3 regions of the Arthrobacter sp. P1_B4 genome follow, and region 2 is predicted to be linked to each of the others. Evidence: riboswitches for the same ligand, from Rfam matches in the RefSeq annotation. Region 2 holds a riboswitch; each other region holds the start of a gene.
What was found. A riboswitch is a leader RNA that binds a small molecule or an ion and turns the genes downstream of it on or off. The one in region 2 is predicted to bind S-adenosylmethionine.
Positions count from the first base shown of each region.

Region 1: another riboswitch for S-adenosylmethionine. It lies ahead of AC1D1W_RS03980 (bifunctional o-acetylhomoserine/o-acetylserine sulfhydrylase); the one in region 2 lies ahead of AC1D1W_RS07255 (aminotransferase class V-fold PLP-dependent enzyme).
Region 3: another riboswitch for S-adenosylmethionine. It lies ahead of AC1D1W_RS06500 (DUF1737 domain-containing protein); the one in region 2 lies ahead of AC1D1W_RS07255 (aminotransferase class V-fold PLP-dependent enzyme).

Region 1 covers NZ_JBFTZW010000005.1:33,820-41,653, forward strand. The annotation lists gene AC1D1W_RS03955 (NAD(P)/FAD-dependent oxidoreductase) at 1-1,083, shown strand, start outside; gene AC1D1W_RS03960 (amidohydrolase family protein) at 1,095-2,327, shown strand; gene AC1D1W_RS03965 (histidine phosphatase family protein) at 2,330-3,010, opposite strand; gene AC1D1W_RS03970 (CPBP family intramembrane glutamic endopeptidase) at 3,120-3,887, shown strand; gene AC1D1W_RS03975 (VOC family protein) at 4,006-4,644, opposite strand; SAM riboswitch class IV at 4,814-4,929, shown strand; gene AC1D1W_RS03980 (bifunctional o-acetylhomoserine/o-acetylserine sulfhydrylase) at 4,991-6,307, shown strand; SAM riboswitch class IV at 6,490-6,605, shown strand; gene metX (homoserine O-acetyltransferase MetX) at 6,617-7,756, shown strand.
Region 2 covers NZ_JBFTZW010000011.1:49,732-57,565, reverse strand. The annotation lists gene AC1D1W_RS07270 (metal-dependent transcriptional regulator) at 1-638, opposite strand, end outside; gene AC1D1W_RS07265 (Nramp family divalent metal transporter) at 655-1,941, opposite strand; gene AC1D1W_RS07260 (class I SAM-dependent methyltransferase) at 2,109-2,885, opposite strand; gene AC1D1W_RS07255 (aminotransferase class V-fold PLP-dependent enzyme) at 2,967-4,406, opposite strand; SAM riboswitch class IV at 4,441-4,554, opposite strand; gene hisN (histidinol-phosphatase) at 4,632-5,462, opposite strand; gene rsgA (ribosome small subunit-dependent GTPase A) at 5,539-6,654, opposite strand; gene aroA (3-phosphoshikimate 1-carboxyvinyltransferase) at 6,638-7,834, opposite strand, start outside.
Region 3 covers NZ_JBFTZW010000009.1:134,265-142,098, forward strand. The annotation lists gene pabB (aminodeoxychorismate synthase component I) at 1-1,234, shown strand, start outside; gene cls (cardiolipin synthase) at 1,257-2,732, opposite strand; gene AC1D1W_RS06490 (aminodeoxychorismate lyase) at 2,826-3,794, shown strand; gene AC1D1W_RS06495 (ATP-grasp domain-containing protein) at 3,801-4,754, opposite strand; SAM riboswitch class IV at 5,073-5,186, shown strand; gene AC1D1W_RS06500 (DUF1737 domain-containing protein) at 5,199-5,507, shown strand; gene AC1D1W_RS06505 (rhodanese-like domain-containing protein) at 5,504-5,923, shown strand; gene AC1D1W_RS06510 (O-succinylhomoserine sulfhydrylase) at 5,924-7,132, shown strand; gene AC1D1W_RS06515 (hypothetical protein) at 7,235-7,834, opposite strand, start outside.

The DNA of each region.
Region 1 (7,834 bases), on a different contig from region 2:
TTGGCCGGGCACTGCAGCGTGGCCCTGATCGAAGCCGAGCAGACCCTGGCGTACCACACCTCGGCCCGCTCGGCCCGGCAACTGATTCCCAGCTACGGCCCGCCTGTGGTTCAGGAGCTCACCGTCCGGACGCTCGACCTCATCGCGGCCCAGGACGCCGAACGTCCGGAACCGGTGCTCACCCCGCGCAGCTTCATGCTGATCGGGGACGACGCCACCGTCCGGGCGGAGGCAAGCGGACACATGCAGCGGATCACCCACGCCGAGGCACTGGACCTGTGCCCGGCCCTGGTCCCGGATTCGTTCAGCGCCGCCGGGCTGGACACCGGATCCTTCGCCTGCAACGCCCCCGTGCTGCTCGAGGACCACCGGCGGCTCGCCGTGGCCGGCGGCGTGGACATCATTACCGGCGCCAGGGTCCATTCGGCCCAGCGCCTGGGCACCGGCTGGGAACTGGGCGCCGGGCAGGAAGGCTTCCAGTCCGCCGTCGTGGTTAACGCCGCCGGTGCCTGGGCCGACGAGCTCGCCGTCCTCAGCGGCGTCGAGAAGCTGGGCCTGCAGCCGTACCGGCGCACCGCGGCGATCGTCGACGTCGATAATCCGCTCCCGGAAGCCTGCCCGATGGTGGCGGCGGCCGATGACAGCTTCTACTTCCGGCCCGATAACGGCCAGGTCCTGATCTCACCCGCGGAGCACGTGCCGAGCGGACCCGAGGACGCCCGGCCCTATCCCGGCGACGTCGAACGGGTCATCGCCCGGCTCAACGACATCACGACGCTCGGGATCCGGAACGTCCGCACCGCCTGGACGGGGCTGCGGACGGAGGCGGCCGACGGCGTCCCGGTGGTGGGGTTCGACGCCGAGGCCACCGGATTCTTCTGGCTCGCCGGTCAGGGCGGGTACGGATTCCAGACATCATCCGGCGTCGCGGAACTGGCCGCCGGACTGATCCTCGCCGGCCAGGGCTCCGCCCCGGCCCTGACCCCGGGTGTCTCCCCGGCTATGTCTCCGTCCACCGAGGCCAGTCCGGCATCCCGGACAGCGGAGGCGCTGGCCGCGACCCGCTGGTCCATCCGGCGCTGAAGAATGGATCCATGAGCACCCTCATCACCAATATCGCCGAACTGATGACCCAGGACGCGGAACACCGCGTCCTCCGTGACGCGGCGGTGGTGATCGAAGGGGAGCGGATTTCCTGGCTCGGGCCCGCGGCCGACGCCCCGGCCGCGGACGAACGGGTGGATGCCGGTGGCCGGGCGCTCCTGCCGGGCTGGGTCGACTCCCACACGCACCTGATCTTCGCGGGGGACCGCACTGCCGAGTTCGAGGCCCGGATGGCGGGAGAGAGCTACAGCGCCGGCGGGATCGCCGTCACCACTGGCGCCACCCGGAGCACGAGCGACTTCGACCTGACCCGGCTCGCGATGGGCCGCGTCGCGGAGGCCGTGTCGCAGGGCACCACCTACCTGGAGACCAAAACCGGCTACGGCCTGGACCTCGAGAACGAGGCCCGCAGCGCCCGCATCGCCTCGACCGTGGCGGACGAGGTGACCTACCTGGGGGCGCACCTTGTGCCCGCCGGGATGGACGCGGAGGAATACACGGAGCTGGTCTGCGGGCCGATGCTCACCGCAGTCCGGCCCTACGTCCGCTGGGCCGACGTCTTTTGCGAGCAGGGCGCGTTCAACGAGGACCAGTCCCGCCGGGTGCTCCTGGCCTGCAAGGCCGCCGGACTGGGACTGCGCGTCCACGGCAACCAGCTCGGCGAGGGCCCCGGAGTCCGGCTGGCGGTGGAAGTCGGCGCCGCCAGCGTGGACCACGTGAACTACCTGTCGGCCGCGGACGTCGACGCCCTCGCCGCGAGCTGGTCCGGCTGGGACGCCGCCGGCGGCAGCGGCACCCCTGGATCCGGGCAGCGCGGCACGGTTGCCACCTGCCTGCCGGCCTGCGATCTTTCCACCCGGCAGCCGCTGGCCCCCGGCCGGGAGCTGCTCGACGCCGGTGTGCAGCTGGCGCTGGCCTCCAACTGCAACCCCGGCACGTCCTACACCAGCTCCATGGCGTTCTGCGTCACCACCGCCGTGCTGCAGATGCGGCTCAGCGTCCACGAGGCGGTGCGCGCCGCGACCTACGGCGGCGCGCTGGCCCTGGGCCGGGAGTCCGGGAACGACGCCGACGGCGCACGCGCGGTGGGCTCGATCGCCGTCGGGCACCGCGCGGACCTGCACCTGCTCAACGCCCCTTCCGCCACGCACCTGGCCTACCGGCCCGGCATCCCCCTGACGCACGCGGTGTGGCGCGCCGGTGTAGCGCAGCCGGTCCGTTAGCCCTAGAACATCATGGGCGGTGCATCGAGGACGGTCTCGTCCACGCGCCTCTTCTCCCACTGCGTGAAGGGCTTGTCGAGCTCGTACTTGCCGTGCGAGGTGCGCAGCAGGGTGCGGACCTCGGCGTTCTCGGGGTTATTCAGGGACTCGAAATATTCCACCGACCAGTGGAACCAGCGCATGCAAAACAGCCGCATGGTCAATCCGTGCGTCACGAACAGCGCGTTCGGGGCATAGCCGGGCCGGGACCAGTGCCGGTGCAGGGTTTCCATGAAGGAAGAAATCCTGTCATACACATCGGAACCGGACTCGCCCTCGCGGAAGCGGTAGAAGAAGTGCCCGTAGGCGTTGCGGAGCTCCTTCTGGTCCTCGATGTCGCCGGCGATCTGAAAGTTGGCCCAGTCCTGTTCGCGCAGCCGCGGTTCCTCGATCACCCGCTCCACGAGCGGGCCGAGATTCAGCGCCTCGAGGGTCTGGTAGGCGCGCAGGTAGGGGGAGACGTAGACGCACACCGGGCGGCCGTCCAGCTGGCGCCGGACCTCCTCCCCGGCCGCGGTGGCCTGCTCCAGGCCCAGCGCGGTCAACGGGATCCGGTAGTCCGGAACACGGTTGTAGATCGAGGTGTCGGCATTGGCGGCAGACTGGCCGTGCCGGATCATGATGATTTTCCGGGGCGCACTCATAATCCCCAAGCATAGGGCTCCTAAAAGCAGGTGCCGCAGGCAAAACCCCGTTCGGCCGGTACCACGCGGGCACCAGCAAACTATCGGCAAGTGCAGGCAAGATAGAACCATGTTGGTTCCCTCCCGCCGTCGGCTGCGGTTCGAAGTGTTGATTGTCCTGGGGTTGTCGCTCGGGCAGTCCGCGATCTACTCCCTGGTGCAGTTGCTGGACAAGATGACCACGGCGCCGCTGGCCCAGGGGACATCCACCCTGAACCGCTCACAGAGCGCACGCGAATACTTCGACCTCACCTACCAGTTGCTGGACATCATCTTCGCCCTGGTCCCGGTGGCCCTCGTGATCTATTTCCTCACCGAGCACTGGCCGGCCGGTGAGCGCGGAACCTCGGCGTTCCGAAGGATCGGCTTCGACTTCGCCCGGCCCGGCAAAGACCTCCTGCAGGGGCTCGGACTAGCTGCGCTCATCGGCATTCCGTCCCTGGGGCTCTACGCCGCCGGCCGGGCGCTGGGGATCACGACGGCGATCATCCCCAGCGCCCTGGACGCGTACTGGTGGACCGTGCCGGTGCTGGTCCTGTCCGCGATCCGGCACGCGGTGGTCGAGGAAGTGATTGTGGTGGCGTACCTGCTGGACCGGCTCGGGAAACTGGGCTGGAGCGTGCCGGCGGCCATCGCCGCCAGCGCCCTGCTCCGCGGCAGCTATCACCTGTACCAGGGGTTCGGGCCGTTCATCGGCAACGCGCTGATGGGCGTGGTCTTCGCGCTCGTCTACACGCGGACCAAACGGGTGATGCCGCTGGTGATCGCCCACGCCATCCTGGACACTGTGGCGTTCGTGGGGTTCAGCCTGTTCGGCAGGGCCGTGGGCCTGGGCTGATGGCGTTGCCCGTACAGCCGGCGCCATCGGCAGGCCTTAAATGATCTCGGCCGCCGTCTCCTAGGTGACAACGTTGGCACCTAAGAGATGGCGGCCGAAGCGTGGGGCAGGTGGAGCGTTAGATCGTGACCGCTCCGGAGGCGGTCTCGAAGGTGACAGAGAGGATGCCGGGAGTCCCGTGCGGCGCGATCCAGTTCACGGCGACGTCTTCCAGCGGCTTTTCAACCGGTTCGCCCAGCCACTCCGTGACGCGCGCGGCCGAACCGGCAATGGTCAGTGCGGACATCTTGACATCGCTCGCGTAGGCGTTGGACGGGTGCAACTCCGGGTCGCCCTCCCACTTGAGCATGTACGGCACTTGGGGGTCGGCGATGAGCCCCAGGATGCCGATCTGCTTCCAGATCAGTTCGCGGCCGTCGGGAAACTTCCGGTTGCCGTTGACGGCGGCGCGGCCGAGCCGCTCCTCGAACGGGGCCAGGTCGTCAACCTCGACGCACCAGCCCATCCAGCCGCCGCCGGCCTCGGAGCGTGCCCGGACGGCCTGGCCGAACGGGGCCTTGTCGGAGGCCGGGTGGTTCAGGACCTCCACGACTTCCAGGTACTTGTGTCCCGCGAGCGGGATAATCATGTTGCGTGTCCCGAAACGGGGGTGCACTCCACCCTTCACGGCTTCAACGCCGAGGGCAGACGCAATACGTTCAGTGGTGGCTGCCAAGCCATCGTGTTCACAGGCGTAAGAAACGTGATCCATGCGCATGCCATCATCTTGGCACTTTGTGATGGACCTCTCAGCTTAGGCTCCCCTAACCGTCATGGGACGTCCCGGGGCGCCGAACGCGGCGCCCCGGATGCTCCGTCACGGCAGCCCTCTTCATCTTCGTCACAAAGCTATCCAGGGCTCCGCCGCCATTCCTACACTGAAGCCAGGTCATGAGTGCCAGCGCACAGCCCCGGCTTGCTGGCCGGCAACCCTCGTATCGCGGTGGGGTGCCCCGGGTGAAGACCTGGCCGTCCGGCGCCCGCTGGAGGGCAAGCGCGGCGCCTGTTCCGGTTCGGGCCGAAAGCCCCGGCCGGTGCTGTGCCCAGTGACTCGAGGAGCACCAATGTCCAATGCCTGGTCCTTTGAAACCCGCCAGATCCACGCCGGCCAGGAGCCGGACAGCGCCACCGGCGCGCGTTCCCTGCCCATCTACCAGACGACGTCGTTCGTGTTCCCCAGCGCCGAAAGCGCCGCGAACCGCTTCGCGCTCGCCGAGCTCGCGCCCATCTACACCCGGATCGGCAACCCGACCCAGGACGCCGTCGAACAGCGCGTCGCCAGCCTGGAAGGAGGCCTCGCGGCGCTGCTGCTCAGCTCCGGCCAGGCCGCCGAGACGTTCGCGATCCTCAACATCGCCGAGGCCGGGGACCATGTGGTGGCCAGCCCCAGCCTCTACGGCGGAACCTACAACCTGCTCGCGCACACGCTGAAGAAGTTCGGCATCTCCGTGACCTTCGTGGCGGACCCGGACAACCTGGACCAGTGGCGGGACGCCGTCCAGCCCAACACCAAGCTGTTTTTCGGCGAAGTGGTCTCCAACCCCCGCCAGGACGTCCTGGACATCGAGGGCGTCTCCCGCGTGGCGCACGAGGCCGGCGTGCCGCTGGTGGTCGACAACACGCTCTCCACCCCCTACCTGATCCGGCCGATCGAGTGGGGCGCGGACATCGTGGTCCATTCGGCGACCAAGTACCTCGGCGGGCACGGCGCCGCAATCGCCGGCGTGATCGTGGACTCCGGCAACTTCGACTTCGGGAAGGACCCGGAGCGGTTCCCCGGCTTCAACACCCCGGACCCGACCTACAACGGCCTGGTCTACGCCCGCGACCTCGGAGCCGAGGGCGCGCTGGGCGCGAACCTCTCCTACATCCTCAAGGCCCGGGTCCAGCTCCTGCGCGACCTCGGCTCCGCGGTGTCCCCGTTCAACGCCTTCCTCATCGCCCAGGGCATCGAAACGCTGAGCCTGCGCGTCGAGCGCCACGTGGCCAACGCCACGAAGGTGGCGCAATGGCTGGAGGGGCGGGACGACGTCGAATCGGTCGCCTACGCCGGGCTGCCGTCCAGCCCCTGGTACGAGCGCGGCCGCAAGTACGGGCCCAAGGGGACCGGCGCCGTCGTGGCGTTCAACATCGCCGGGGGAGCGGAGGCCGGCAAGCGGTTCGTCGATGCCCTCGAACTGCACTCGCACGTCGCGAACATCGGCGATGTCCGGTCGCTGGTGATCCATCCGGCGTCGACCACCCACAGCCAGCTCTCGCCCGAACAGCAGGTGATCGCCGGGGTGAATCCCGGGCTGGTGCGGCTTTCGGTGGGACTGGAGCATATTGACGACATCCTGGCGGACCTCGACGCCGGATTCCGCGCGGCCAAGACCGCCTAGACGGAAGCCCACGCGGAATTTCCCCACCTTGCTGGCATGACGCCGGGAATCGCCGGCACTTCGGCGCGACCCGCCGGTCACGGCTGTCAAAGGTGGGGAAACTGCGGTGCTGACGGGTCCGGCTGTCACATGGAAGTCATAATCTTCGTGATTTCCGCACCCTGTTTCGTAGACTCGTACCAGGTCATGAGTGCCAGCGACAGCCCCGGCTTGCTGGCCGGCAACCCTCCTTTTGCGGCGGGGTGCCCCGGGTGAAGACCTGGCCTGCCGGTCAGCTGACGGCGGGCAAGCGCGAAGATAGGTCCTCACATGACGATTGCCGTCACCCGCACGGGTGTTCCCGAAACCAAACCATCCCGTACCCCTGACGGGACCGTCCAGTTCGTCAGGATCGGTGATCTGCAGCTCGAATCCGGGACTCCGTTGCCGGATGTGGTGCTCGCCTACGAGACGTGGGGGACCCTGAACGCGGACGCCTCCAACGCAGTGCTCATTGAACACGCCCTGACCGGCGACACACACGTGACCCGCGGCGAGAGCGGGGAGCCCGGCTGGTGGGAACAGCTCGCCGGACCCGGGGCTCCCGTGGACACGGACAAGTACTTCGTCGTTTCGATCAACATCCTGGGCGGCTGCTACGGATCCACCGGACCTTCCACCCCGGCCCCCGACGGGCGCCCCTGGGGATCGCGGTTCCCGCTGGTCACCCTGCGGGACACCGCCGCCGCCGAGGCGCGGCTGGCCGATGCCCTGGGCATCGGCAGCTGGTACGCGGTGCTGGGCGGCTCGCTCGGCGGCGCGCGGGCCCTTGAATGGGCCGTCACGTTTCCCGGCCGGGTCCGGCGCTGCGCCGTGATTTCCGTCGGCGCCAGCAGCACTGCCGAACAGATTGCCTTCGCGCAGGCACAGACGCTGGCCATCCGCCAGGACCCCCACTTCAGGGGCGGGGACTACTACGGCGGCCCGGAACCCGAGTCGGGGCTCGCCCTCGCCCGCCGCATCGCGCACATCACCTACCGCTCAGCGGCCGAACTGGACGGCCGGTTTGGCCGCAACGCCCAAGAGTCCGAGACGCCCCTGGAAGCCGGATCGCTGGCCGGACGCGGGCGCTATCAGGTGGAAAGCTACCTGGACCACCAGGGCAGCAAACTGGCCCGGCGTTTCGACGCGAACAGCTACATCGCGATCACCGAAGCCCTCATGAGCCACGATGTCTGCCGGGGGCGCGGAGGTCTCGGGGAGGCACTGGCCCCGGCCACCGCAGAATTCCTGGTGGCGGCCGTGGACTCGGACCGCCTGTATTTCCCGGCCCAGTCCCGTCAACTGGCAGAGGCCCTGCCGGGCGGCCCGGAACTGCATATCATTCAAGCGCCAATCGGCCACGACGGCTTCCTGACCGAAATCGGCCAGCTCAGCGGGCAGCTCCGGGAGACCTTCTTCAGCCACTAGGCCGGCCCGCTTGTGCATTTTTGCAGATGCGCTCTGCACTAATGGCCGTTGAGGCTGAGGGCCGGAGCGTCCATACTC
Region 2 (7,834 bases):
AAATCGAATTCGCGCGGTGCCGGGGCGGAACCGATCCGCACTACCATGGGGCCACCGAAGGGACGCCGGCCCACCACCTCCACTTCGGCGTCGAGGTCGATGTCCTCTGCGGCGAGATAGCGCAGGAGCTCCGGGTTGTCGTCGCTGATCCGGGTGATCCGGCCGGTGTGGCCGTCGTCGAGTTCGCTCAGGCGGTGGGCGGCGGGCATCAGCACCGAGCCGTCGGCTGCCGGGATGGGATCGCCGTGCGGGTCCCGGGTGGGGTTCCCCAGCTTGGCCGCCATGCGTTCAATAAAAGTGTCCGAGACGGCGTGCTCCAGGAGTTCGGCTTCGTCGTGGACCTCGTCCCAGCGGTATCCCAGCTCGCGGACGAGGAAAGTCTCGATCAGCCGGTGCCGCCGGACCATGGACAGGGCGAGCCGGACTCCATCGCTGGTGAGCGTGACGGCGCTGTAGGGCTTGTGGTCTACGAGGCCCTGGTCTTTGAGTTTGCGGACCATTTCCGACACCGAGGAGTTGGCGACGCCCAGGCGCTGCGCCAGCTGCGTGGAGGTGATGGGCTTGCGCTGCCACTCGGTGAACGAATAGATGACCTTGACGTAGTCCTCGATCGAGGAGGAGGGCGTACTGGTCTTCACAGACCTAAGCCTACCGTCAGCTGCCTCCGGAGAAAGTGAGCGACAGCAGGACCAGGTTAAGGGCCACGACGAGCACCACGCTGATGATGGCGGCGACTCGGAGGGCCGGGCCGTCGGCGAACCGGCCCATCAGGGCTTTGTTGCTGGTCAGCACCACCAGCGGGACCAGGACAAAGGGAATCCCGAAGCTGAGGACCACCTGGCTCAGGACGAGCGCCCAGGTGGGGTCGAAGCCCACCGCCAGCAGCACGACGGCGGGGATGAGGGTCACGACGCGCCGGGCCATGACGGGGATCCGGATCTTGAGCAGGCCCTGCATGATGGTGCCGCCGGCATAGCAGCCCACTGAGGTCGATGCCAGGCCGGAGGCGAGCAGCCCGACCGCGAAGATCACGCCGACGATCGGACCGAGATTGGCGGTGATGGCGGCGTGCGCGCCCTCGATCGTGTCCGTGCCTTCTTCGCCGCCGAGGGTGGAGGCGGCCAGGAGCAGCATGCCGATGTTGACCAGTCCGGCGATCGCGAGGGCGGCCACGACGTCGAACCGGGTGGCCCGGACCAGGCGCGCGATGGCCGCCGGGGGAACATGCAGGTGTTCGTCCGGCCGGTGCCGGTCCCGGGACAGGGCCGAGTGGACGTAGATGGCGTGCGGCATGACGGTGGCCCCGAGCATGCTGGCGGCCAACAGGACGGTGTCCGGTCCCTGGAAGCCGGGCATGAGCCCGGCCAGGGCGGCTCCCGGATCGGGCGGGCTGATGAAAAGCCCGGCCAGGAAGCCGACTGTGATGATGCCGAGCAGGAACATGATGATGAATTCGAACGGCCGCTGTTTCTGCCGGGCCTGGACCGCGAGCAGGAGCATCGACACGGCGCCGACAATCAGGGCGCCAAGGGGGAGGGGCAGGCCGAAAAGCAGGTACAGGGCGATTGCGCCGCCCACCACCTCCGCGAGATCGGTGGCGGCGGCGACAACTTCGGCCTGCACCCAGAAGGCGCGGCGCCAGAACGGCTTGAGCCGTTCACCAAGGATCTCCGGAAGGCTCTTGCCCGTGACGATCCCGAGCTTGGCGGACTGGTACTGGACGAGGACGGCCATGACGTTGGCGGCCACGAGGACCCACACGAGCAGGTAGCCGTACTGCGCTCCGGCGGTCAGGTTGGCGGCCACGTTTCCGGGGTCCACGTAGGCGATCGACGCCACGAAGGCCGGTCCCAACAGGCCGATCAGCGCCCTCCGGGCACCCGGGTGTTTGTAGGTGGGGGCGTCCTGCGCCGGTTGCCCGTGTCCCGTTAGCTCCAGCACTGCCAGCTCCTGTGATTGGCGCGTCGGCGTTGACGCGATGATCGGCGCCGGCCGGAAAACAGCCGGTGTCAAAGTTTCGTGTGCCTATAAGAAATTATTAGGCATACCGAAACAATAGGCCTGGCGGGCGCTGCGTGCAATCCGGGGGAATCCGGGGTGAGCGTGCATCAGGCCCGGAAGGCCCGCCACGTCTGGGTCAGGTAGGGCAGCCGGAGCACCTCGCCTGGGGTGTGCCCCAGGTGCTCGTGCAGGTACCAGGCGAGGTTGGCTGTGACCTTGGCCCGGGTGGAGTCCGATGCCGCGAGATAGTAGCTGCGGGACTTGGCCAGCTCCTGGATGTCCTCCGCCGTGACGGAATCCTCCCAGCGCGTCAGGTGGCTCTCCAGTCCGGTGAACTCGGGGCCCACGGCCGGACGGAAGTGTGGCTTGTGGACGTCCCCGGCGTGCATGATCCGGGAGAGCCGGTGCACCCAGGGCACGCTGGTGTCCAGCTGGTTCCAGATCAGGCCCAGCACGCCGTGCGGCCGCAGGATCCGGGCAATCTCGGCGCAGGCCAGGCCTGGGTCGCACCAGTGCCACGCCTGGGCAACCGTGACCAGGTCAAAGGACTCCGGCTCGAGACCGGTGTCCTCGGCGCTGCCCTCGATGGCGGTGACGTCCGGCAGGGTCCGGCGCAACTGCTCAAGCATGTCGGCAGAGGGGTCCACGGCCACCGTGGCCAGTCCGCGTTCTGCCAAAAGGGAAGTGAACTTCCCGGTGCCCGCGCCAATGTCCGCGGCGTCCCTGGCTCCCGCCCGGACCAGCCAGTCGGCCGACTCCTGCGGATAGCCGGGGCGGACGCGTTCATAGTGCTCGCCGCCGTCCTGGAAGCTTTGTCCGAGTTCCTGGCGCCGCTCGCTGTGCAGCTTCGGTCCGCTGTGGAGCCTGGGTCCGGCGCTTGCCACGTGCGATCTCCTTCGGGAAGGTCCTGCTTGTTACAGATACCTTTCGAATTTACCGCACCCGCGCCGGGCCCCGGTCCTGCGCTAGTCGAGGGTGCAGGGCGCAGCGCCGGCCGTGCCCGGGGTGTTCGGCGCCCAGTGGGGGTAGCTGCGGGTATCGTTGGCCGGCACCCAGCGCCCGGCGTCCACCACGTAATCCCAGCCGAGTCCGTTTTGCCGCAGCTGCTGCAGGCCGGCCAGCAGGCGTTCGGCGTCCTCCAGTCGTGAGCCGAGGCCGAAGCTGGCCCGCAGGGAGCCGGCGGGCAGGCCGAGCCGCTTGAGCAGCGGGTGGGCGCAGAAGCGGCCGTCGCGCAGGCCAATGCCGTGTTCGGCCGACAGGTAGGCGGCCACCAGTCCGGCGTCGTAGCCTGCCACGGAAAAGTTCACGACGCCGATCGTGCCGGTGTCCGGCTGATCGCCTCCAGTGGAAGAAGCGGAGGAAGAATCGGAAGCAGAATCGGCAAAGATCCGGTGCACGGTTACCCCTTCGATGCCCTGGAGGCCCTCGACGAGGAAGGACCGGATGGCGTCCTCGTGGGCCTGCCACTGCTCCGGGTCCAGGGCTGCAATGACCTGGGTGGCGCGGGCGAGGGCCGCCGCACCGAGGACGTTCGGCGAGCCGCCCTCGTGCCGGGCGGGTCCTGTGGTCCAGCTGACGGAGTCGAGCCGGGCATCGCGGACCGCGCCGCCGCCGGCCAGGTGCGGGGTGCCGGCGTCGAGCCAGTCCGTCCGTCCCACCAGCACGCCGGCGCCGAACGGGGCGTACAGCTTGTGCCCCGAGAAGGCGAGGTAATCGACGTCGTCCGCGGCGATATTGATCCGCCGGTGCGGGGCGAGCTGCGCGGCGTCGACAACGATCCTGGCGCCGTATTCGTGCGCCAGTGCGGCCAGGGTCCGGATGGGGAGGATCTCCCCGGTGACGTTGGAGGCGCCGGTGACGGCCAGCAGGCTGACGCCGCCGCGGGCGAGTTCGTCGCGCAGGCGGTCCACGGTGGCCGCGAGGGTGGCGGCGGCCACGACGCTGCGGTGCGGGACATTCTGCCAGGGCAGGAGGTTGGCGTGGTGTTCGATGTCGAGGTAGAGGACCTCGCCCGCGGGCCGCCCGTCGCGCAGCGGCAGGCAGCCGGCCAGCAGGTTCAGGGAATCGGTGGTGTTGCGCGTGAAGATCACGGAATCGCCGGGCCGGCCGCCCACGAAGTCCCGCACGATGTCCCGGGCGTTCTCGTAGACGGAGGTGCTGATCTGCGATGCGTAGCCGGCCCCGCGGTGCACGCTTGCGTAGTACGGCAGGATTTCGTTCAGGTATGCCGAGACCACGGACAGGGCCGGGGCGGAGGCGCCGTAGTCGAGGTTGGCGTAGCGCGCGTGGCCGCCGGTGATCAGCGGGGCCTGGATTTCGGCCCCGGTGACGGCTGCCAGCGGGCGGGCCGCGAGGGCAAGCCGTGCATGGAATTCAGGGGCAACGGGGAAAATGGCAGTTGTCATGGGACCTCACTCGAACAGGACCCCACACCGTGGGAATCCGCGCTTGCCGGGTCCGTTCCGGACCGGCCAGGTCGTCACCCGGGGCACCCCACCGCGACTGGAGGGTTGCCGGCCAGCAAACCGGGGTTTAGCGCTGGCACTCGTGACCTGCATCGAGCGTAGGACATTGGCGCAGCCGGGGAAAAGGCGGCCGCCGATTGTGAAGCGGATTATTACGGGCGCGGATCAGTTGTTCGGGTGGGCCTGGAAGAGGTCGTCGAGTCCGGGGTTGAGCCGCTTGAGCACTTCCGAGTGCAGGATCGAATTGGTGGCCAGGGCGTTGCCCCCGAAGGGGCCGTCCTCGCCTTCGAGCGAGGTGAAGCGGCCGCCGGCCTCGGTCACGATCGGCACCAGGGCGGCCATGTCGTAGAGATTCAGCTCGGGTTCGCAGGCGATGTCCACGGCGCCCTCGGCCACGAGGCAGTACGACCAGAAGTCACCGTAGGCGCGGGTCCGCCACACTTCCTCGGTCAGGCCCAGGAACTCATCCAGGTTCCCGCGTTCCTTCCAGCCGCCAAGGCTGGAGTAGGACAGCGACGCGTCCTCGAGATTGGAGACGTTGGATACCTTCAACCGTGTGGCGGCGGCGAGCGAGCGGCCGGTGTAGGCGCCTGCACCCTTGGCGGCCCACCAGCGCTTGCCCAGTGCCGGCGCGCTGACGACGCCGACCACCGGCTCGCCCTCATCGACGAGGGCGATCAGGGTGGCCCAGACCGGGACGCCGCGGACAAAGTTCTTCGTGCCGTCGATCGGGTCGATGATCCACCGGCGGGAACCGTGGCCCGAGCTGCCGAACTCTTCGCCCAGGACCGCGTCACGCGGACGTGACCGGGAGAGCTGGCCGCGGATGGCCTCTTCCGCGGACTTGTCGGCATCGGTGACGGGTGTGAGGTCGGGCTTCGTCTCGATCCGAAGGTCGAGCGCCTTGAAGCGGCTCATGGTCTGGGAATCGACCGAATCTGCCAGTACATGGGCAAGGCGCAGGTCATCGTTGTAGCTCGAAGCGGGTTGGCTCATGGTTCCAAACTACCGTCAAACCGGGCTGCCGGGCGGGAGGCCGCGGCTCGGCGCCGCCGCCCCGTTGCCGGTCCGGCTAGGAGACGGTGCCCAGTTCCTTGGTTTCCTGCGCTTCCATCCGCGGGTCAGTGCCCAGCAGCCGGCGCAGGGACGCGAGCCTGGCCGGTCCCGAGGGCCCCGCGTGCCCGGCCGCAACCCACTTGTCGACCCCGCAGTTGACGGCGGTGGAGTCATGCTTGCAGCCGCGTTCGCAATCATCGGTGCCCGGTTCCAGGTCCGGGAAGGAACGCAGGATCCGGTCCGGGTCCACGTGGGCCAGGCCGAAGGACCGGATGCCGGGGGTGTCGATGATCCAGCTCCCGGCCGGGGCATCGTTGACTTTGAGCGCCAGTGCCGACGAGGACGTGTGGCGGCCGCGGCCGGTGACCGCGTTCACGCCTCCCGTGGCCCGCTCGGCCCCGGTCAGGGCGTTGACCATGGTTGACTTGCCGACGCCGGAGTGGCCCAGCATCACGGTGACCTTGCCGTCGAGGTAGTCGCGCAGCTGGGATACCGCGTCCTTGTCGAGCCGGGCGGAGAGCCCGTCGTCGGAGCGGGCGTCGATGCCGGAAGCGGCGGAGTCGGCGGTCTTGGAGATGATGACGGGGAAGTCGAGGTGCTGGTAGTTGGACAGCAGCTCGGCGGGATCCTTGACGTCGGCCTTGGTGACGAGCAGCAGCGGTTCGATGCCGGCGTCGTACGCGGCGACCAGTGCGCGGTCGATGAAACCGGTCCGCGGCTCGGGGTTGGCGGCGGCGACCACCACCACCAGCTGGTCGGCGTTGGCCACGACGGCACGTTCGATCGGGTCCGTGTCGTCGGCGCTGCGGCGCAGCAGCGTCTTGCGGTCCTGGATCTTGACCAGCCGCGCCAGGGTGTCGGGCTCGCCGGTGACGTCCCCGACGAGGGAGACGAAATCGCCGGCAACCACCGGGTTGCGGCGCAGCTCCCGGGCACGGGCCGCGATGATCTTGCGTTCGTCCGCGGTCCCTTCGCCGACGACGGCGGTGTAGCGGCCGCGGTCAACGGTGATGATGCGTCCGGTGACGGCGTCGTCGTAGCTGGGCCGGTCCTTGGTGCGGGGCCGGGTGCCCTTCTTGTTCGGCCGGATCCGGACGTCGGACTCGTCCCAGGAATCAGTGCTGCGTGCCACCGGCGGTGTCCTCATCTGCGGCGGGTCCCTGGGCCAGCATCGCTTCCCAGAGTTGCGGGAAATCGGGCATGGTCTTGGCCGTGGTTGCGATGTCCTCGACTTCCACGCCGGCTACGGCAAGGCCGAGGATGGCGCCGGCGGTTGCCATGCGGTGGTCGGCGTAGCTGTGCACCACACCGCCGTGCAGCGCGGCCGGGCGGATGATGAGGCCGTCGGGGGTTTCTTCGGCGTCGCCGCCGAGGCGGTTGATTTCGGCGACGAGGGCGGCGAGCCGGTCCGTTTCATGGCCGCGGAGGTGGGCGATGCCGCCCAGCCGTGAGGGGCCGGTGGCGAGGGCGCACAGCGCGGCTACGGTGGGGGCGAGTTCGCTGGTCTCGTCGAAGTCGCCGCCCTTGATCTCCGGCCCTCCGCTGACGGTCAGGGTGCCGCCGTCAACCGTCACCGTGGCGCCCATAGCGGTCAGGATTCCGCGCCAGAGATCACCCACCTGGGTGGTTTCCGCGGGCCAGTTCGGGATCCGCACGGTGCCGCCGGTGGCCAGGGCCGCCGCGAGGAAGGGTCCGGCGTTCGAGAGGTCCTGCTCGATCCGGACGTCGAAGGCGCGGATCGGGCCGGGGGAGACAACCCAGTGGTTCGGCACCGAGTCGTCGACCGCCACGCCCACGCCGCGCAGCACGGCCACGGTCATGTTGATGTGGTCCAGGCTCGGCACGGGCTTGCCGACGTGTTCGAGGTGGAGTCCCTCGGTGAAGCGCGCCCCGGCCAGCAGCAGGGCGGAGACGAACTGGGACGAAGCGCTGGCATCAATGACCAGGTGGCCGCCGCGCACCTCGCCCGAGCCGTGCACCGTGAACGGCAACGACGACGCCGGACCGCCGTCGGGCGCGGTCACCGCCACACCCAGGCCGGCGAGAGCCTCGATAATGGTGCCCATGGGGCGTTTGCGGGCGTGGGGGTCGCCGTCGAAACGGGACTCACCGCGGCGCAGCGCGGCCACCGGCGGCACAAAGCGCATGACCGTGCCGGCCAGGCCGCAGTCGATCGCCGTGTCCGCCGCCGCGGCATCCATGCTGATCGGGACGATTTCCAGGTCGGGGCCGAAGGCGCCGTCGCCGGGCACTTCCGTGACGGTGGCCCCCAACTGCCGCAGGGCCTCAATCATCAGCGCGGAATCCCGGGA
Region 3 (7,834 bases), on a different contig from region 2:
CCCGTTCTTCCGCTGGCTCGACGGCGTGTGGGGCCGCCGCGTGCTCCGCGCACCCGATGCCTACCCGTGCGAGTTCACCCTGGGCTGGCTCGGGTACCTCGGCTACGAGCTCAAGCGCGAAACCGGCGGGAGCGACGTCACCGCCGCCACCCCGGACGCCTGCCTGATCTTCGCCGGCCGTGCCGTGGTCCTTGACCATGCCGAGGGCACAGCCTGGCTGCTGGCCCTGGACGCACCCGACGCCGGGGACTGGCTTGAGACGGCGCGCACGGCCGTCACCGCGGCCGCGTCGGCGCACGTGGCCGCGCACGCCTCCCCGGCCCAGCGCGCCAGTGCCCCGCAAACCACCGCCCCGCAAACCACCGCCCCGCGCTTCGCCGCCCGGGACACGGAAGCCGGGTACAAGGCGAAGGTCACCGAGGCCCAGCGTGAGATCGCGGAAGGAAACACCTACGAGGTCTGCCTGACCACGGTGCTCACGGCTGCCTCGCCCGCGGGGTCTCAGGGCGTGGATCCGTGGCCGGCGTACCTGGACCTGCGGCGCCGGAACCCGGCCCCGTTCGCCAGCTTCCTGCGGTTCGGCGGGCTCGCCGTGGCGAGCACGTCGCCGGAGCGGTTTCTGCAGATTGCCGCGGACGGCAGGATGCGGGCCGAGCCGATCAAGGGCACGCGCCGCCGGGACACAGACCCAGGCACGGATGCCGCGCTGCGCGAGGAGCTGGAATCTTCGGCCAAGGACCGGGCGGAAAACATCATGATCGTGGACCTGTTGCGCAACGACTTGAGCCATTTTGCCGTCCCGGGTTCGGTGGCCGTCAGCCGGCTGTGCGCGATCGAGAGCTACGCCACCGTGCACCAAATGGTGAGCACCATCGATGCCCGGCTGCGGCCCGGGATGCCGCGGGCCGAGGCAGTCGCGGCCTGTTTCCCCGCGGGTTCGATGACCGGCGCCCCGAAGGTCAGCACCATGGCCATCCTGGACCGGCTGGAGGCCGCGCCGCGCGGCGTGTACTCCGGGGCGATCGGCTACTTCTCCCTGAACGGGGCCGCCGACCTCGCCGTGGCAATCCGGACCCTCGTGGTCAGCGCCCCCGGCGAGGGTGCCGCGGAACTGAGTCTCGGCGTCGGCGGCGCTGTCACCGCCGACTCGACCCCGCAGGAGGAGTACGACGAAATCCGGACCAAAGCGTTCGGTGTCCTCTCGGCGCTCGGCGCCGGGTTTCCGACGGGCTGAGTCGGCTGTCCCGCCGCCCCGGCTACTGCAGGGTGGCCGTCAGCCGCGCGACGTTGTCCACGTATTTGACGCCCATCGGACGTTTCATCCAGTCCTCGAGCGTAAGTTCGCGCGAAATGCCCCGGTAGGTGTCCTCCACGGCGCTGATCCGCCGCACGATGTCCTCCCCCAGGAGCATCACCGAGACCTCCAGGTTCAGCGAGAAGGAGCGCATGTCCATGTTGCTGGAACCCAGCACGGCAACGTCGTCGTCGATCGTGAAGTGCTTGGCGTGCAGCACGAAGGGGGCCTTGTAGAGGTAGATCCGTACCCCGGCTTCAAGCAGCGCCTCATAGTAGGACTGCTGGGCGTGGTGGACCAGGAACTGGTCTCCCTTTTCCGAGACGAAGAGTTCGACGTCGACGCCGCGCTGCGCCGCCGTCGTCACCGCATACAGCAGCGAGTCATCCGGGACGAAGTACGGGCTGCAGATCGAGATCTTGCGCTGAGCCGAGTAAATCAGCGTGTTGAAGAGCCGCAGATTGTTTTCGGTGATGAAGCCGGGGCCGCTGGGCACCACCTGGGCGGTGATGTTGCCGGCGTGCAGTTCGGGCCGGTGCGCGAGCTGTTCCTCAATGGATTCGTCGGTCTCGCTGAGCCAGTCCGTGGCGAAGACGACGTTGAGCGTGGTGACGATCGGTCCACGCAGGCAGGCCATCAGCTCGACCCATTCGCGGCCGATCTTTCGGTGCTTGGGGTTGTTGTAGGAGGGCTCGATCAGGTTCTGCGATCCGGTGAAGGCGATCTCGCCGTCGATCACCATGATCTTGCGGTGGTTGCGCAGGTCCGGTCGGCGCCACTGCCCCTGCAGCGGGCTGAGCGGCAGCATGGGCCGCCAGCGGATCTTGCTGGCCTTGAGCCGGGCGATCAGCTTGCGATAGCCCTTGATGCGAAGCGTGCCAAGGTGATCGAACAGGACACGGACCTCGACGCCGCGCTCGGCGGCCTCTTCCAGCGCGGTCAGCAGATCGTCCGTGACGTGGTCCGAGCTCATGATGTAGAACTCGGCGTTGACGAAGGACTTTGCGCCGCGGACCGCCGCGGCCATCGCCTTGATGGAGTCGGGGTAGCCGGGCAGCAGCTCCACTTGGTTACCGTCCACCATCGGCAGCGAGCCCAGCGTCTTGTTCAGTTCCGCGGCGGAAGCCACCCATTCGGGTCCGGCGTAGCGGCTTTCCAGCATCGCCAGTTCCGAGGTCCCGGCGCGCACTCGGGTATTGACCGCGTCCTGCTGCGCGCGGCGCTTGCGGGAGAGCCGGAAGTTGCCGAACAGCAGGAACAGGAGCAGGCCGATGGTCGGCACGATGAAGATGCCCAGCAGCCACGCCATCGCGGTGGTGGGCCGCCGGTTTCCGGGGATGATGCCCAGTGCCAGCACTCGGATGGCGAAGTCGATCACCGTCAAAATCAGAATCGCCCAGGACGGTAAAGTCTCCGCCAGCGGAAATGGCCACAGCACAGGCGAACCCCTCAACGTACAAGCCACGCGGAACAGTTCCGAACGGGCAGTGCCCAAATCCTATCCCGGGACCACCGAGACTAAGCTTTAGCCATGATCACTCCTGCCCCTGTTCCTGCGCCCGCGACCGTTCTGGTCTTCCTCGACCCGGCGTTCGACGGCGGCCGCGTTGCCGACGCGTCGCAGCCCCAGCTGATGGCCACGGACCTGGGCGCCACCCGGGGCGACGGCGTTTTCGAATCCCTCCTGGCCGTCGGCGGCCGGCCCCGCAAGATCCAGGCGCACCTGACCCGGCTGGCTGGCTCGGCCCGGCTTCTGGAGCTGGACATCCCCGCCGAGGATGCATGGCGACGGGCGGTGGAAACCGCCATCCGCGAGTTCCGCGGGCAGGAACCCGCCGCGGCTGCACCGGGCGGCGCGGCGCAGGACGAGGTGGTGGTGAAGCTGATTGTCACCCGCGGGCCGGAGGGCGCGGCTGCCCCCACGTGCTGGGTCCAGGCCTCCGCCCCGGCCGCCGCGGGACGGCGGCAGCGCGAGACCGGGATCGACGTCATCCTGCTCGACCGCGGCTACGACAGTGAAGTCGGCGAGCGCGCCCCGTGGCTCCTGCTCGGCGCCAAGACCCTTTCCTACGCCGTGAACATGGCGGCGCTGCGCTACGCCCACCGGCAGGGCGCCGACGACGTCATCTTCACGTCCGCGGACGGCAGGGTGCTGGAGGGTCCGACGTCGACCGTTCTGCTGGCCCACCTGGAAACCTCGGACGACGGCGCCGGCGGAGTCCGCACCGTCCGGCGGCTCATCACGCCCCAGCTGGACAGCGGCATCCTGCCCGGCACGTCACAGGGCGCCCTGTTCACCGCCGCCAAGGCCGCCGGCTGGGAGCTGGGCTACGGCCCGCTGGAGCCGAAGGACCTGCTGGACGCCGACGCGGTCTGGCTGATCTCCAGCATCCGGCTTCTGGCCCCGGTGAACCACATCGACGGGCAGGAAATCGGCACCCCGGAACTCCGGCGCCAGCTCACTGCCGAACTCAACGCCCTCTTCGCGACCATCGAATAGGAACGCTCACCCCAGGGCGTCCGCGGGCACTGCCGGGCACCGGCGGAACGAGGCCGGGTTGAACGCCGGGAGCATGAACGTTGCGAGCACGGCGTCGAGCATTTCCGGGGCCCAGGTGCTGTTCTCCCCCAGGGTCGCGCAGACACCCAGCACCATGGGCGTTCCGTCGGTGCGGCGGCGGATCTGGACCTGGACCGGCCCGGCCAGCCCGAGCGTGCGGACGGCGGCCAGGCCCAGCTTGCGCACATCCCCGGCCTGGTTCGCCGGCACCCTGCGGCTGACCTCGTCGCTGCCGGCGCGTCCATACGGAGTCCTGGTCTTCTCGAGGACCACCGCCACCGGCGCCATCGCGTTGCGTGCCGGGGTGCCGAACACCAGGCACACATAGTCGGCACCCGGGATAAATTCCTGGACCAGTTGCCCCGCCGGCATGTTCTTCCAGCTAACGGAGCCGGTTCCGGCCAGCAGGTGGACACCATGGGAGCCTTTGAAGACCCGAGGCTTGACCACCACGGGGCCGCTGAGGCCGGCGAGGGATGCCGGCGCGGCGGCGAGGTCGCCCGGAACCGCGAACCGGGGCACCGGGATGCCGGCGGCTTGCAGCGCCCAGGTGGTGAACAGGTGGTCGTTGGCGAGGGCCACCGCGGCGGGGTCGGCCACGATGATCCGCACGTCCTGGGCGAATCCGGCGCGGGCCGCGGCCAGGACCGGGAGCTCCACGGTGAGGGTCGGAATGATGACGTTGATGGCTTCGCGGTCCACCACCCGGCGCAGGTCCAGGACCATGTCCGGGTTCGTCGCCGGCAGGAGCCTGACCGCGGCGGCGGGAGCCTCCCCGGCCTGGCGGGTGTCGGCGCGGGCGTCGGAGCCGAGGTACGGGAGGCCCCGGGCTTCGAGCTGGGCCGCGACGGCCCGTCCGGCGGCGCTTGTAATCCCGGTAACGAGTATGCGCGGGCCCACGATTGCTCCATTCCGCCGTCACCGGCCGGACCGCGGCTGCGGCTCCGACCGTTCCAGCCACCGATTCCCAGACAGCTTGTTGATGGACAGGCGAGTCGATTCCGGGACTGCTCGATTCACACATTGCTCGAATCACCTGCAGCTCCGGCCGACTCGTCGGACCTAATCCCCCCAGTAGACGGCGAAACGTCCCGGCAGACACGAGTGGGCTGTACCCGAAACTGGAGCCCGCCACTACTCGCCCGGGCCGCGGTCCGGTTACGGAACATGACGACGGCGGCGGTGCGGGCCGGCGTCGCAGGTGTTACGTTTTTGGGGAGTAATGAGAACCGGTGCCAAGCCCTGACTGGCCGGTCGGCAACCCTCCCTTTCGCGGCGGGGTGCCTCAGGTGAATACTCGGCATTCGAGAATTCGAGCTGCAAGCGTGAAAGAGGAGATCCGTCGTGCCCGAGACGTCAATACCCACAACAGCCACACCCGGTTCAGCACCCGGCGCGGAGAGGCTGGCTTACCGCCTGTTCACCGGCGCGGATGACCGCGCCTTTTGCGAGCGGGTGTCAGCCGCCCTGGCCGAGGGCTACGTGCTGCATGGAAGCCCCGCCGCCAGCTTCAACGGAAGCACCGTGATCGTGGCGCAGGCGCTGGTCCTGCCGGCCGCGATTGCCAGTGCGGACGCCGCCGTGGCCAATGCGGTTGATGAGCTCGACGCCGACGAATTTGGCGCCGACGGAGCCTTCGCGGGCCACGCATGAGCTACGCCGGAGACCTCAGCCCGCAGGAGGCGTGGGCCAAGCTGGAGGCCGGAGCCATCCTGGTGGATGTCCGGACCGAAGGCGAATGGGCCCACATCGGCATCCCGGACACCGCGGCCGCGGGCGAGAGCCGCAACGATCCGCTCTTCATCCAGTGGAACCTTGCCGGCGGCACGCCGAACCCGCACTTCGTGGAACAGCTAAGGCAGCAGGCGCCGGCGGACACCGCCGTCGAACTGGTGTTCCTTTGCCGTTCCGGTGCCCGGTCGATCGGCGCCGCGACGGCCGCGACGGCCGCCGGCTACACCTCGTACAACGTCCTTGAGGGCTTCGAAGGCGAGACCGACCGCTTTGGCGAACGCACCGTCAATGGCTGGAAGAACCGCGGCCTGCCCACCAACCTCGGAAAGATCTAAGTGACTTTCAATCCCGACGCCGCCGGCTGGGCGGCCGACACCCAGGCTGTCCGTGGCGGCCTTGACCGCACCGGCTTCCAGGAGACCACCGAGCCGATCTTCCTCAACTCAGGATTCGTCTACGAGTCCGCGGCCGCCGCCGAGCGCGCCTTCACCGGGGAGGACGAGCGCTTCGTCTACTCCCGCTACGGCAACCCCTCCGTCGCCACCTTCCAGGAGCGGCTGCGGCTGCTCGAGGGAACGGAGGCGTGTTTCGCGACGGCGTCCGGCATGTCCGCCGTCTTCACCGCCCTGGGCGCGCTGCTGGCGGCCGGCGACCGGGTGGTCGCGGCCCGCTCGCTGTTTGGCTCGTGCTTCGTGATCCTCAACGAAATCCTGCCGCGCTGGGGTGTCGAGACGGTCTTTGTAGACGGTCCGGACCTGGAGCAGTGGCAGTCCGCGCTGTCCGTGCCGACCACCGCGGTGTTCTTCGAGTCGCCGTCGAACCCGATGCAGGAAATCGTGGACATCGCCGCCGTGAGCAAACTGGCGCACGCGGCCGGCGCCACGGTGGTGGTTGACAACGTCTTCGCCACCCCGCTGCTCCAGCGCTGCGGCGACCTCGGCGCGGACGTGGTGGTCTACTCCGGCACCAAGCACATCGACGGCCAGGGCCGCGTCCTGGGCGGAGCCATCCTGGGCACCAAGGAATTCATCGACGGGCCCGTCAAGCAGCTCATGCGGCACACCGGTCCGGCGCTTTCGGCGTTCAACGCCTGGGTGCTCACCAAGGGCCTGGAGACCATGGCCCTGCGCGTCAACCATTCCTCGGCCTCCGCGCTGTGGCTGGCCGAATGGCTCGAGGGACAGCCTGCGGTCGGCTGGGTAAAGTACCCGCTGCTGCCGTCTCACCCGCAGTACCCGCTCGCAGTGCAGCAGATGAAGGCCGGCGGGACCGTGCTCACCCTGGAACTGCAGCCCTCCCCCGGGCGCACGGCGAAGCAGGCCGCGTTCGCACTCCTGGACGCGCTGCGGATCATCGACATCTCCAACAACCTGGGCGATGCCAAGACGCTTATCACGCACCCGGCCACCACCACGCACCGCGCGATGGGCCCGGAAGGCCGCGCGGCGATCGGGCTCAGCGACGGCGTGGTCCGGCTTTCGGTGGGGCTGGAGGACGTCGAGGACCTGATCCGCGACCTCGGCCAGGCGCTCAAGCAGGTCTAGGCACTCAAGCAGGTCCAGGCCCTCAAGCAGGTCCAGGCCCTCAAGCAGGTCCAGGCCCTCAAGCAGGTCCAGGCCCTTAAGCAGGTCCGGGGCCATGGCCGCTCAGGCCCAGGCCGCCTTGAGCGCCCGCCAGGCGTCGTCGTCGAGCATGCTGGATGGTGTGACGGCGACGGCGGCCGCCCCGCCGGAGACAGACGCCTCCAGCCCGGCCGCCAGGTCCGCGGCGGAGATGCGCCCGTCCTTGGCCCACATCCCGACCGAGATGGCGAACTTCCCGGACCGCTTCGCCATGGCCGCGGCCAGCTCGGCGGAGTAGGCCGGAGCGGCGTCGTTGAGCCCGAAGTAGTCCCACAAGACCAGCCGGTCAGCGGCTGCGGCCAGCAGCCCGTAGTCATGGCCGCTCTCCGGCCGGTCGGCGGCGGGATCGTGCCACGGCGCCCGGACGTCCATGTCGAGCGTGGCGCCGTTCGCGTGCGCGGCCGCCGCCGCCTTGGCCACGATGGCTGCCACCGCCTTCGACCGCCAGGCCCCGAGGCTGGGGTGTTCGACGTCGATGGCCCCGTTCGCGAGCCGCGGCCAGTCCGTCCCGCCGCTGGCCAGCCGGTAGGAGTCGCGGTCGTCGCCGCCGTAGGTGTTGTTATCGAACATCAGTTCCGTCAAGGCCACGGCGTCAGGCTGGTACCGCCTGGTCACCTCGGCCAC